DNA from 3 places in the Acetobacterium wieringae genome. Region 3 is predicted to be linked to each of the others. Evidence: riboswitches for the same ligand, from Rfam matches in the RefSeq annotation. Region 3 holds a riboswitch; each other region holds the start of a gene.

Region 1 (4,382 bases), 560 kb from region 3:
CCAGCACTGCCAGCAGCCCGCTAAACAGTTCCACCAGGGGATAGCGGATGGATATAGGCCCGCCACAATCGGCACATTTACCCCGCAGCCAGAGATAGCTAAAGACCGGAATATTGTGATAGCCCTTGATTGGAGCATTACAATTCGGGCAAAAGGAGCGACCTTTGGCCACTGAAACCTCCCGGGGTAAGCGGTAAATGACGACGTTAAGAAAACTACCGATAACGATGCCGATGACAAAAATATAGAGATAAAGAATAAATTGAATCAGTAAAACCATCGGCGTTTTCCTTTCGCATTAATTTTCTTTAGTAACTTCGAGGTTTCCGGGAGCATAGCTGGTGACCCGACCGCCCCGGCGATAGATAATATGATCAATGGTGGCATCCCGGTTTTCATCGACTACGGTGATGATCGCATCCTGATTGACCTCAACGCCAATATAATCAAGCAGATCAGCCTGCACCGGCACCTGGTAGTGACCAGTCGCCGCCGACTCAATGGCTCTGGCCTGGGCGGCCAGATAGACCAGCCGGGCATTGGCGGCATCAGTGCTGTGCTGGCTACTCAGCACCAAACCCGCAATAATCACCACCACAAAAAACAGGATGCTGACCGCCGCCAGGGGAAACCCCCGATCAAAGGCAACCAGCTCGTTTTTGGCAGGAGGAAACTGATATTTGGCAATTGGGTTCACGGTTTACCTCCCGGAGATGTGAAGCTGCCAATCGTAAAATTTGACAGCGATGATTGACGACAAAACGTTGGTTAATTTTACCATGTGATCCGCCGGATTGGCTTAAAGGAATGTAAAAATTTGGCTTTTTTAGCGGGAGTTGGTAAAGAACTCACCAATTGACGATGCTGTTAGTGCCGTTCGGTTATAACTCTTTTTAAGCAAGTCAATGACTGGCTTGAAATCTCTTAAGCCGGAAATCACAAATAAAAAATCTCCCCATCCCCCGCAAACCCGATGACGGGCTTGCGCCTGGGAGGGAGAGAAAATATCCTATGGCGCATAGGACTCACGTTAAATTTATTTAACAGCGGAACTTGGTTTTAGTGGATCTAACGTTACACCATCTTTTGTGTATGTAACTTCTGAAACACGTCCATTCGCATCAACTTTGACAGTCCATGTTGAATTATTTGTTGTAGCACCAGTTCCAGTTGTGTTCGCAACTATATCGCCATTTAAGTAGTTTTTCAATTCTAAAGCAACGCCAGTTGCCCCAGAAGCGCTAACAGCCGCTGAACCAAGATTAGTAGCTTCTGATTCTACAGGTAAATCGCTCGTTATAGTCATACCCAATGCAGTTCCACCCGCCTTCAAACCTTCTTTTGCAAAATGCTCTGTAGCGATTGCCTGTGCTGCCACGTAAATCTCCCGCTGTTCCGCTATTGCCGCTTTTTTCTTTGCATCATTCACAAATCCCAACATTGCCGGAATCGTAAATGCCGCCAAGATCGCCAAAATCACCAATACCACAATAATTTCCACTAGGGTAAACCCTTTTCTGCTTTTCCGTATCTTGTTAATTAACTCCATTTGCATTTCTCCTTACACTTCGTTTTTGCTTTATATGATCATCTGCGCCGGCGATGACTTCTATACGATACTTGTTATCAGCTAAGAATGATTATCTCACACTCTCTTGTTTTTTGCCTTAATCCTGCTCCCCTATTGTCAATTTTGGGCTCAAAAAAAACCGCACTGATACCGTGCGGCAGCTGGCTGTCGTAGCGTGGCGGTTAATTGGACTAACCACGGCTGTAGACCCTGTAGCTTTGCGTCCCAGGGTTTCCCCTGTTTTGCCTTTTTCTGATTTTACTTAGGTTTAATCTTAGTTGATACCCATTAAAAAGTCAAGTTAAAGTTTACAAATTTGTGACAATTCTTACCCCAGTCTCTGCATAAAGGGACTCTTAACAGGCATAAAAAAAATCCAACACTAACAACTGCTGTCCTATTTGCTGGCGTTTCAACCACCATCATAACGTCGACCTTGAAGCTTTGCGTCTTAGACTTACATCTGTTTTTTTAGCAACCCACCCTGAATTACAGCGTTTATAAACCGTTCTTTTGTAAAGGAATTGCGGGGAATGCATATACAGCTATTGTGCTTTTGGTAATATCGTCGAGTAAACTTGAGTTTGGCTGCAACATAACTTTGTTCGGGCGGTTGATAGCCGCCCCTACGCATTTGATGCCCAAGTTATCGTAATGGCCCGGCTATCGTCCAAAATACTGATTAAACTCCTGCTTATCACTGGCCCACTCAAGGCCGACCTCGTAGCTGATTTTCTGATCCCGAACCAGCATGGCCAGGTCCGCATTGAGGGTTTTCATGCCATCGCGGCCACCGGTTTGCATCACCGAGGCCAGCTGGTGGGTTTTATTTTCACGGATCAAGTTCAGCACCGCATCGGTACCGATTAGGACTTCCAGAGCGGCCATCCGACCAGAACCATCGGCCAGGGGCACCAGCTGCTGGGTGACAACCCCTTTTAAAATGCTGGACAGCTGGGTGCGGATCTGCTGCTGGCTGTGGGGGGAGAAGACATCAATGATCCGGTCGATGGTATTGGCAGCGCCGATGGTATGGAGGGTCGACAGCACCAGATGGCCGGTTTCGGCCGCGGTGACGGCGGCCGATACCGTTTCGTAGTCCCGCATTTCGCCCACCAGAATAACATCCGGGTCTTCCCGCAGGGACGAGCGCAAAGCGGCGGCAAAGGAGTTGGCATCGACCCCGATTTCCCGCTGATGAACAATGCTGTGCTTGTGGGTATGCTTATACTCCACCGGATCTTCTATGGTTAAGATATGAACCGCCCGGTTGACATTGATATAGTCAATCATCGAAGCCAGGGTGGTGGATTTCCCGCTGCCAGTGGGCCCGGTAATCAGAATCAGGCCCCGGGGCTCCGATGCCAGCTTGCGGATAATCGGTGGCAGCTTGAGTTCCTCAAAGCTGGGGATGGTATCGTTAAGGAGGCGGATGGCGGCGGCATAGCTGCCCTGCTGTTTATAGATGTTGACCCGTTGCCGCAGCCCTTCCGGGGTAACATGGCAAAAATCCAGGTCACTTCCATCTTCCAGCTTTTTGCGCTCCGCCGGGGTCAGAATGCTGAAAATCAGCTGTTCGATCAGCTGCGGGTTGTGCTCAAAATCGCTCTGATAGAGGCGACCGTTTTTTCTAAAAACCGGGGGCAGGTCCCGGGATAAATGAATGTCTGAACAATCGTTGCGGCGACCATAGTTGACCAGATCTAAAAAACGCATTCTCAGGCTCCTCCTTATTCTACATAGTATGATAATTTAAGAAATTCTTCCATTGAGGTGATTCCTCGGATGGTCAGATTGGCAACACTTTTTCTAAGCGGAATCAGCTTACCAGTTTGTTCCACATAGTTATAAATATCCTCAATCGGTTCTTTTCGGGAAATCAGATTGCGGATGGTTTTATCAATCGCCAAAATTTCATGGATGGCAGTTCTGCCTTTATAGCCGGTATTATTACAAATATGGCAGCCCCGGCCCCGGTAGAGGGTGGTGAGCCGGGGTTCTCCCAGCAGCTCTCTTTCAATTTCTGAAGCAACATAGGCTTCCCGACAATTGGGACAGATTTTCTTGACCAATCGTTGGGCCACCACCCCGGTCAGGGAGTTGGCCACCAGATAGGGTTCGACGCCCATGTCCTGGAGCCGAACTACCGCCGACACGGCGTCGTTGGTATGGAGGGTGGACAGCACCAGATGGCCGGTAATGGCCGAACGGACAGCAATCGAGGCGGTTTCGGTGTCCCGAGTTTCACCGACCATGATAATGTCAGGGTCCTGCCGCAGGATCGAGCGGAGTCCCACATCAAAGGTCAGCCCGGCCAGAATATTGACCTGGGTCTGATTGATCTTGGGCAGGTTTCGTTCCACCGGATCTTCGATGGTGGCAATATTGACATTTCGCTGACTGAGCATTTCCAAAATCATATAAAGGGTGGTGGTTTTGCCACTACCGGTGGGGCCGGTAATATAGACCACCCCATGGGGGCTTTGCAGCATCTGGAGGATTTTCTGATAATCCCCATCGTTCATCCCGAATTGACCGGCATGATCCAGGGGGACGTTCATGCTTAAAAACCGCATGACCATTTTTTCGCCGTAGACGGTGGGAATACTGGAGCTGCGGACATTCATTTCAACCCCATCGATGCGGATCCGGAAATGGCCATCCTGGGGTACCCGGCGCTCGGCAATATCCAAATTGGAAAGAATCTTGATTCGGGCAATCAGCGACTGATGAAGATTATTGGCCAGGGTCAAATAATCAACAATCAGGCCATCGATCCGCAACCGGATAATGGTTTCTTTTTCAAAGGGCT
Region 2 (4,382 bases), 1.2 Mb from region 3:
ATTATTGGTAGCCACGGAAAAATCAGAGCTGGAATTCAGTCGCTGGAATCCGCTGTAAGAATTATCAGATACTTGAATCTGGGTTCCTTCGGGATTATAAATCAGGTAAGAGTAGGATGCGCCGCTATTGGTAAAGGTATTGTTTCGCAGCACGGCCTGTGATCCCACACCTCTGAATCCGATACCGTATTTGTCGATACTGCTGTACTGGAAGCTGGAGTTTTCAACCACGACATTGGTTGTCTTGGAAGTGCTGCTGGCACTGATTAACGGAATTTTATTGACATTTGTAACGTTCATTCCAGAGATCGTGGTATCCTTCACTTCTCCGATAAACCAGTACAGTGCACCGGCCATCCCGGTTGAGTCAACGGTAACATTGCTAATACTTGCCTGATAGCTGTTGCCGATGCTGAATGCGCCAATATCGGTGGTTGTTGGCTTGGCACCACTGATGTTGACATCGCTGATGGTTAAGCTGTTGGCATCAGCAATTTTGAATCCCAGACCGCTGCCAGTGATGGTTAAGCCTTTAACTGTGACGTTATTGGCACCAGTATTGATGTGCATCCCGACAACGCTGTTCTTGACACGACAATTTTCAAAGACGATGTGATCCGGTGGGGTTGGGAATTTTTCATTACCAGCTACAGCAATACCGCCACCAGGGGCATTATTGAACTCGACGTTTCGAAACAGGAAATTGCTGTTATCGCCGCGAATATAAGCTGCATGAAGCCATTTTGTTCCGCCATCATTGGCGTTAAGAATACTGTCGGTCATGGTTAAGTTGTTAGTTCCGGAAATCTGAATGGGCATCCCGGTTTTATCAATTTTAAGATTGCTGACGGTGACTCCCTGGTTGCGGCTGCTTCCGGATTGTCCCATTTTCAGGCCCACATACATACTGTCCATCGAAACATCTTTGATCGTCAGATTGCTGATGCCCTGGAAAAACATTCCCTGTACATTGCTGATCATGCTGTTGGCATAATAGTCGGCTCCAGCGATGGTGTTCTGGGATTGTAATGTCAACCCTTCAAGGGTTACGTTTGAGATATAAGCATCCGGATTCGACCATAAAATATTTGCTACGGCCGACGGCTGTGGCGCCATATATAAAGTGGCACCATAACCGCTGATTCTGGTATTGTTCTTGACTTCCAGTTGACTGGTAACCACATAGGTTCCTGCCGGAACTGTCAAGGTAACGTTTTTACTGCTGGCATCATTAATGGCATTTTGAATCGCTGCCGTATCATTGGTGATGCCATCCCCTTTTGCGCCAAAATCTTTGACACTGACTCCCTGATTCACTGGTGTTGTTGGTGGTGTGACAACTGGTTCAGTCACTACGGGTTCAGTCACTACGGGTTCAGTCACTACGGGTTCAGTCACTACGGGTTCAGTCACTACGGGTTCGGTCACCACGGGTTCGGTCACCACGGGTTCGGTCACTACGGGTTGTGTAACTGTGACAGGTTTTTTAGGAGGTCTGACTCTGGCTGCAAATGCCGAATTTATTGGCATAACACTAAATAACACAAATAATGTGACTAAAAAAACAGATATTTTTTTCATGATGGTATTCCTTTCGGTAGCCGGCTGCCATTTTACAGGCCCTTAGCTTTGCGTCCCAACTTTTCAGTTAGTTTGCCTTTTTCGTTGAATAACGATGAATTGCAAATAAAAAACTTCCCTTTCGGTAACTGGCTGCCATTTTACAGGCCCTTTAGCTTTGCGTCCCTATTTTTCAACAGGTTTGCCTTTATCGTTGGAAAGTGATTCCACGATCAATATTAAAATTTTGTAATCGCTTTTTTTGAGTATGTTACCTTCCTTTCGGTAGCTGGCTGCCATTTTACAGGCCCTTTAGCTTTGCGTCTCTGACTTTCACCAAATTTGCTTTTATCGTAGAAAATAAACGGCACCTTAAACAACTCCCCAAATCAAATTGATTTGTTAAGTATTGTTTTATACGTTCCATTTTTTGAATCGCACTTACATACAATCTCTTAACTGAGCAAATATTCGAATATTAAAATATTTGCTTTTCTTGGGCTCACTATATCACATTTTTGGATACTAGTCAATGCCTTGTTTAACTTTTTTAAAATTTGTTTTTGCCAGAGCTTCAAAACCGTCACATGCGCTATATGTTGATGCCAGAAATATTCTGTTCCAAGATATGGTATCTCTTCGGATCAATTGCTATTCTTGCCAAAATGGCTTAATTGTCAGATATTTTTGATTTCAGAAATCGGTAGTTTGTGATGCAACTCATTTTATTTTTTTAACTTAACGCAGATAAATCACATTTTTGGGTAATAAATAAATGTACCCAATCAGTCTTTTTTTACACGAAACTTTGTATCGGGAGGCGCTAAATTATGTTTAAAAATTTCAAATCACAACTGATTAAAATGGATGCACGATTGTTCAATGGTACTCTCAAGGCATTTTATATAAAACATATCCAGTATAAAGGCAAAGCATATTTTTTAACCAAAGAATTATATTTTCCACCACATACAACTGCGAACAAGAGCGTCCGGATGGGTTCTGCTGGCGAATTATTAGCGGTTGGCGGCGATCTAAGCCCTGAACGAATTATTTTTGCTTTCAAAAATGGTATTTACCCATCATCACTTGTTGATCAGCCAATTTTATGGTGGACTTCAGAGATCCGTTGTGTTTTGTTTCCTGAGCATCTTCATATTTCAAAAGTCATGTGGCGTTTAATTAAGCACAACCATTTTCACCTGACCGTGGACAAAGCGTTTGATGATGTCATCAATGGCTGTACCGAATCCCGAGAAGCGTACACCTGGCTCACCCCTGACCGTAAAAAATCGTGTTGCACTTTACATGATTTAGGTTACAAACACTCCATCGAGGTTTGGCAAGATGGCAATCTGGTGGCCGGATTGTTTGGCTTCTCATGCGGCTCATATTTTTATATCTCTTCAATGTTTACACGTGTTAACCACGCTTCGAAATTTGCCATGATCGCCTTGACCATTCGACTGGAAGAATTGAACTGTACGATGATCGATTGCGGAACCTGGCCAACCGATCATCTCAAAAGCATGGGCGTCGTCACAATCGAGCGTGACGAGTTTCTGAAGCGATTAGACCAAAGCATCAATGTTCCTGCAATTATCAATAACTGGGAAGAGCTTTTTGAAAACTGGGACTTTTGCCAAGCCGTCAAAAATCACTTAGTAAAAAATAACCTCGATCCGATATCTTGAATTCTTTTAATGTCGCAATGATCTAATTGTGGCCTTCAACCAGGTCATATTCTGTTAGCATCGCTTTAATTCGATCCCTGGGATTAAACATCATCACATCAATGATCGATAAGTTTGGCACAAACTGATAATAAAATTGTCGGTATTCTAATGTCTCCCTCGTTTTAATAAATTTAAGTTCAATACCATTTTCTGCAAATTTACGTTTTGAATATAAATCCATTCCACCGATCGAATTTATGTAACGTTTTGCCTTCAATTCTTTGCACACATAAATAACTGAATCCTGATAATCTAGTTCCGGTGATAATAAAAAGGAGGATTCAATTAATATTTCTGTTTCAATGTCCAGAAATACACAAATTTCTTTTATACTATTCGTCAGGAACTCTGCAACGTTATTATTGCTAAAATTCACAATCACTTCAATTAAAGGATAAATCAATTTGAATTCCGGAGCTTTCCGGTATGAATTCACAATTTTATTCAGGAATGCACGCCTTCCCCTTGGGTCAGATTGCATTACAAAGTTCCGTTTATTGATGTCGAGGAAAGAACTGTCTCGATTTAATGGTAATGTGATCAGTAAAGGTTCGCCATTTAATAAAATCCGGTTTCTGTTGATCCAGCCTTTCCTGATAAACTGCACATCATCTGCAATCACAAAATAATCTGAACAATTAATCATTTGAAAATATCCAATATAAGGAAATAAATAAGGTTGCATGATTGAAACATCCATTTTGATTCCTCGCTTTTTTTACTTTGACTCGTTTTTACTTTCCGGGAAATTTGGGAGAATTTGATAAGAATTATCATGCAATTCTGCGCCTGCGTGACTTGCATTCATTTTGCACTCATTAAAAATGTGTTGTTGATAATCACTCATCAAAGGGATCTCCATTGCCAAAACCCGGTTCAGATTTCTCAGCTAAAATAACGAATAGTCATCCAGCATTCTGTTTATCTCTGTTGGTGAATTAAACATCATCACATCAATGATTGAAAGTTTTTCTTCAAATACCGGACGGCGTTGGGGATAGCGCTTTATCTTCACCGAGTGAAAATGTATTTTTATCCCAGACTTTTCGTATTTTTCAGGATTAAAAAATGAAAGCCCTCCAATCG
Region 3 (4,382 bases):
TGAACTTCAATCTGAGATTTTTGAAACCGCCGTTGCTGCTTATAGCAAGTCATTGTCGGTAACCACTGTGGACAATCAATTTAAAGTTACTTATGAGGGAAATCTAAGCGAAGTTGATAAGGCTGGTCTCAATGGTTTTTATGCGAATGCCTTTATTTATCTGAACCGTTCATTGGTTGCCGGGGAAGAGGTCACTGTTAACGCTTTTGGTCAAAACTTGACCGTCAACAGCAGCATGATCAAAGAATCCGAAGGTAATCGAATCAGACTGTCTCAACTGCTGGGCCTAACTCTCGGTGAGGATCAGTTAGCAGCTAATCAAAAAGGAGGATTTGACATCACGGTTACCGACAAAAGCCTGAAATCAGAACTTATCGTAACCGCAGAAAGCATCCTGGTGAAAGGCGATGAGATTCGGGGTCTCCAGGAAAAAATGGTTTCAATGCTTATCAACTCACAGGCTTTTGAAAATGCTGTTGCCTCATATACGGAATCCATCAAAGTGGAGGCCGCCGATACCACTTTCAAAGTCTCTTATGCCGGAAATTTAAGTGAAGCCGACAAAAACGGCTTGAACGGTTATTACGCCAACGCCTGGATTTGTTTATCACGACCTTTACAAACGGGTGAAGAAATCCTTGTACATGCCTTTGATCGAGACATTCCGGTAAACTGCAGCACCTTTATCGATGAAACCGGGCAATACATTAATTTGTCGAACCTGCTTGGCATCAATCTGGATGACGCCCAATTGGCGGCAAATCAGCAAGGAACCTTTGAAATCAAAGTGACTGATCAAAGCCTGAAATCGGAGGTATCGATTAGCGCTTTTGCCTGCCTGACAAAAGGTGATGCCCGGCGCATGCTTGCCGGCTCACAAACTGCGGCAGCCATCACTTTAGGTGCCAGCCAATCACCTGCAATTATTGAACCATAACTAAGCAACCTATAATAACAGCAAAAGAGTCGGTTATTCTAACAGAATCTCGACTCTTTTTTTTATAGGCATTCTCTCCGTTGGCAGAGTTGATCATAAACCGTCTTCCCCTGCTAATGCTTCATCTAACACAAACCGTTTCGATCGCAAATTTCTTTTTGCATCTTTTACGCTTTTTTGTCCGCCATCCCGAACAAATTCGCGCCTTTACTATTTTAGCCGTTTTGATATTTTTTGCCACTACTTTTTGTCGCCACTGCAAAAAAACCTTGGTATAACACTTTTTGATCCACAAACCCAGCGAATCGGCCGATTTTAATTGCTCTGACTAACTGGTTGTATTATACTAATCTTATAATCGTTTTAGTCAGTCTTTTTGCCACATCAAAGCACTTCATATAGAAAACAGTTGTTTTTTTAGCGATTGAAAGGATGAACCGATGACAAACTTCAGAAAAATTTTTAAGTTTATTTTAAAGGGACTTTATTTTGCTCAGCTGCTTATTTTTTTTGCTGCTGTTGTACTGGGTATTTACCTTTTTGTCGACACTGACCATGTTGTTGAAGCGTTTGCCAAATATCTGGTGGTTGAAAAAAACATTCAGCCCGCCGATGTGATCATCGTCACCAGCGGTGAAGAAGATACCCTGCGAATCGCCGAGGGTATCCGGCTTTTTCAAGAAGGCTATAGCAACTTTATCATCTTTTCCGGATATTCTAAAGATAACCCGATGATTCAAAAGGCCATGACTGCCGCTGGCCTCCCTGATACGTGCTACACCATTGATGATAAAGCAACATCAACCATCGAAAACGCCACCTGCCAGCAGGCCTATGTTAACGAACACCAGGTTCAGTCAATGCTGGTTGTTTTTTCGCCACCCCAATCAAGAAGAGGGCTGTTGGCCTTTCGCCACACCTTTAACGATCTACCCGTCTATGTCAGCTACTCCGACCGCTCCAGCTACCAACCGGATGCGCTTTTTAGCAGTAAGGAAACCCGGGAAATGTTCACTGCACAGGCACCCAAGTTTGTGTATTATTTCTTCCGATACGTGTAAAGTTCTTATCTCAGATAAAAAAATAAAAAATCACTTGACAAATCGAGGTTGATGCATTAATATTACTTTAATAGAATATTTTTGGCAAACTTATCGAAAGATAGGGACGCAAAGCTTTAGGGGCCTAACCGTATGGAAAGCCAGCCAGTTGCAAAATGCATTTAAAAGATGATCTTATAGCAACGTGCCTGTGCGTTGCTTTTTTTATTCTGAATTATTCTTTTCTAAGATTTAATATTTGGCAAACTTGTCGAAAGATAAGGACGCAAAGCTTTAGGGGCCTAACCGTATGGAAAGCCAGCCAGTTGCGATCAATCATAAGATGATCTTATAAGCAACGTGTCTGCGCGTTGCTTTTTTTATTTCAAACTGTTCTTTCTTAAGATTCAATATTGGGCAAACTCATCGAAAGATGAGGACGCAAAGCTTTAGGGGCCTAACCGTATGGAAAGCCAGCCAGCTGCATTAAGACCGTACAAAAAATGTGCGACGTGCTGATGCGTTGCACATTTTTTTATTGAAACTAAAAATTTAATATTTGGCAAACTCACCGAAAAGTGAGGACGCAAAACTTTAGGGCCTAAGTAGTTTTATATGGCAGCCAGTTGCAAACCAGTCTTTATTTTGAGGACATTCTGAGCAACGTGGCAAACGTTGCTTTTTTTTATTTAAAGCAAACGGTTAAAAAAGACAAAATGAATGTGACTGCTTTTCGTGATTTAGTCACCAAACATACGTGATTTGGTTACAGATAATTAGAACGATTCTAAATAAAATAGTATCAAGAAACGTTGATCTATTGATCTGAAAGGGGAAAATAAAATGAAAGCAATTAAGAAATTAACAAGTATACTAATTAGCGCCACATTTATTCTGAGCAATCTTTCAACCGGTTTAGTTTATGCCGCAAATAACGATAAATATCCGAACGACCCTTACCTGGGTACTTCCTGGCAGTATGCTAAGGCCGGAATTGATAAAACCTGGAACGCCGTTGATACCGAGAACGAAATTGTCGTAGCTGTTCTGGACACCGGATTGGATGTCAATCTGGCTGATTTAGAAGGTCGGATCACAAACGGCTATGATTTTATAAACGACACTTCCAATATGACTGATACCCAAGGACATGGCACGATGGTGAGCAGCACCATCGCCGCAGTGGCTGATAACGGAATCGGAATTGCCGGAGCAGCCGGACTGGCCAATGTCAAAATTGCCCCTTATCGTATTGGTGATAAAAGCCTTAATAACAATGCAATCACAGCAGCCATTATGGATGCTGCAAACCGGGAAGACATTCGCATTATCAATTTAAGCGTTGGTTCCTACGAATATAACCAGAGTCATGCCGATGCAATTGCCTACGCCATCAGCAAGGGCAAGATCATCATTGCCGCAGCCGGAAATCATGGTGCCGAACAGGAAGGCGACGATCCTTACTATTATCCAGCATCTTATCCCGGGGTTATCTCAGTCGGTTCGATTGGTTTAAACGGAAAAGTTGCCTCTTTTTCGCAGTATAATGACGAGGTCGATTTATATGCACCCGGCGAAAGCCTGGTTGTGCTGCAACCTAACAACAGCTCCGGCTGGCAGGATGGAACATCTTTTTCAGCAGGGATTGTATCCGGTATTAGTGCCACTTTACTGGCTCAGGATCCTTCCTTGACACCAGCTGAAGTTGAAGCTCTCCTACGAGATACCGCACAAAGTTTAAGTGAAACCGACCAAGTATACGGTTCTGGTTTGGTACAGGGAGATAAAGCACTGGAAGCATTGAAGAGTCAAACCCCTTCGGAACAGGCTCAAGAACCGACTAATCTAGCAATGAGCCTAGGAAGTTTTTTAACAATGAGTTTTAGATAGAGCTATCATTCTTTGAAAAATTGGTTTGTGTAGATTATTAGGGAGCGTTTCAAGTTTTGTGTATTTGCGAAAAACTGATGCATCATAGAAAATTTATTTAAGAGACAATGGCTTTGAAACACTCCCCTACCTTTTTATCAAAGCATCGCAACGACCATCACCAAGACCACTCCGAACATTGGCAAAAAGTATTGGTGTACTTCCCCAAAATGCTTACCTTTGAGAAAGAGATAAATCCCATATCCTAGAAGCATTCCGATCATATTGTGAAAAATATCATCCCACTCTAGCAATCCTGTTTTAGTAAAAAACTGGAGAAATTCGACGGTTAGTGATACAATTAAACCAAATTGAAGCACCGTATTTCTTTTTTTCGTCTCATCCTCGTGCAAAATGTTTTCATACGCCCAAGGCACGAGTATTCCAACAGGTATGAACATCAGACAATTCAACAGCACTTCAAAAACGATTCTCAATTCATGAGTCAATACGATATGTTGATATGACCAAAATGG

The links. A riboswitch is a leader RNA that binds a small molecule or an ion and turns the genes downstream of it on or off. The one in region 3 is predicted to bind cyclic di-GMP.
Region 1: it holds a riboswitch for cyclic di-GMP, as region 3 does, so the genes downstream of both, CHL1_RS00870 (type II secretion system protein) here and CHL1_RS16395 (S8 family peptidase) in region 3, are expected to answer to the same signal.
Region 2: it holds a riboswitch for cyclic di-GMP, as region 3 does, so the genes downstream of both, CHL1_RS10235 (glycoside hydrolase family 55 protein) here and CHL1_RS16395 (S8 family peptidase) in region 3, are expected to answer to the same signal.

What each region holds. Positions count from the first base shown of each region.
Region 1 covers NZ_CP097897.1:177,172-181,553, reverse strand. Annotated here, with positions in the region: gene CHL1_RS00880 (prepilin peptidase) at 1-280, opposite strand, end outside; gene CHL1_RS00875 (hypothetical protein) at 299-697, opposite strand; gene CHL1_RS00870 (type II secretion system protein) at 1,037-1,549, opposite strand; cyclic di-GMP riboswitch class I at 1,724-1,827, opposite strand; gene CHL1_RS00865 (type IV pilus twitching motility protein PilT) at 2,234-3,286, opposite strand; gene CHL1_RS00860 (GspE/PulE family protein) at 3,301-4,382, opposite strand, start outside.
Region 2 covers NZ_CP097897.1:2,108,485-2,112,866, forward strand. Annotated here, with positions in the region: gene CHL1_RS10235 (glycoside hydrolase family 55 protein) at 1-1,581, opposite strand, end outside; cyclic di-GMP riboswitch class I at 1,594-1,668, opposite strand; cyclic di-GMP riboswitch class I at 1,702-1,777, opposite strand; cyclic di-GMP riboswitch class I at 1,842-1,917, opposite strand; gene aat (leucyl/phenylalanyl-tRNA--protein transferase) at 2,391-3,254, shown strand; gene CHL1_RS10245 (WbqC family protein) at 3,277-3,996, opposite strand; gene CHL1_RS18355 (hypothetical protein) at 4,015-4,143, opposite strand; gene CHL1_RS10250 (WbqC family protein) at 4,186-4,382, opposite strand, start outside.
Region 3 covers NZ_CP097897.1:3,332,281-3,336,662, forward strand. Annotated here, with positions in the region: gene CHL1_RS16385 (hypothetical protein) at 1-937, shown strand, start outside; gene CHL1_RS16390 (YdcF family protein) at 1,378-1,998, shown strand; cyclic di-GMP riboswitch class I at 2,072-2,154, shown strand; cyclic di-GMP riboswitch class I at 2,229-2,311, shown strand; cyclic di-GMP riboswitch class I at 2,384-2,466, shown strand; cyclic di-GMP riboswitch class I at 2,529-2,611, shown strand; gene CHL1_RS16395 (S8 family peptidase) at 2,821-3,867, shown strand; gene CHL1_RS16400 (VanZ family protein) at 4,005-4,382, opposite strand, start outside.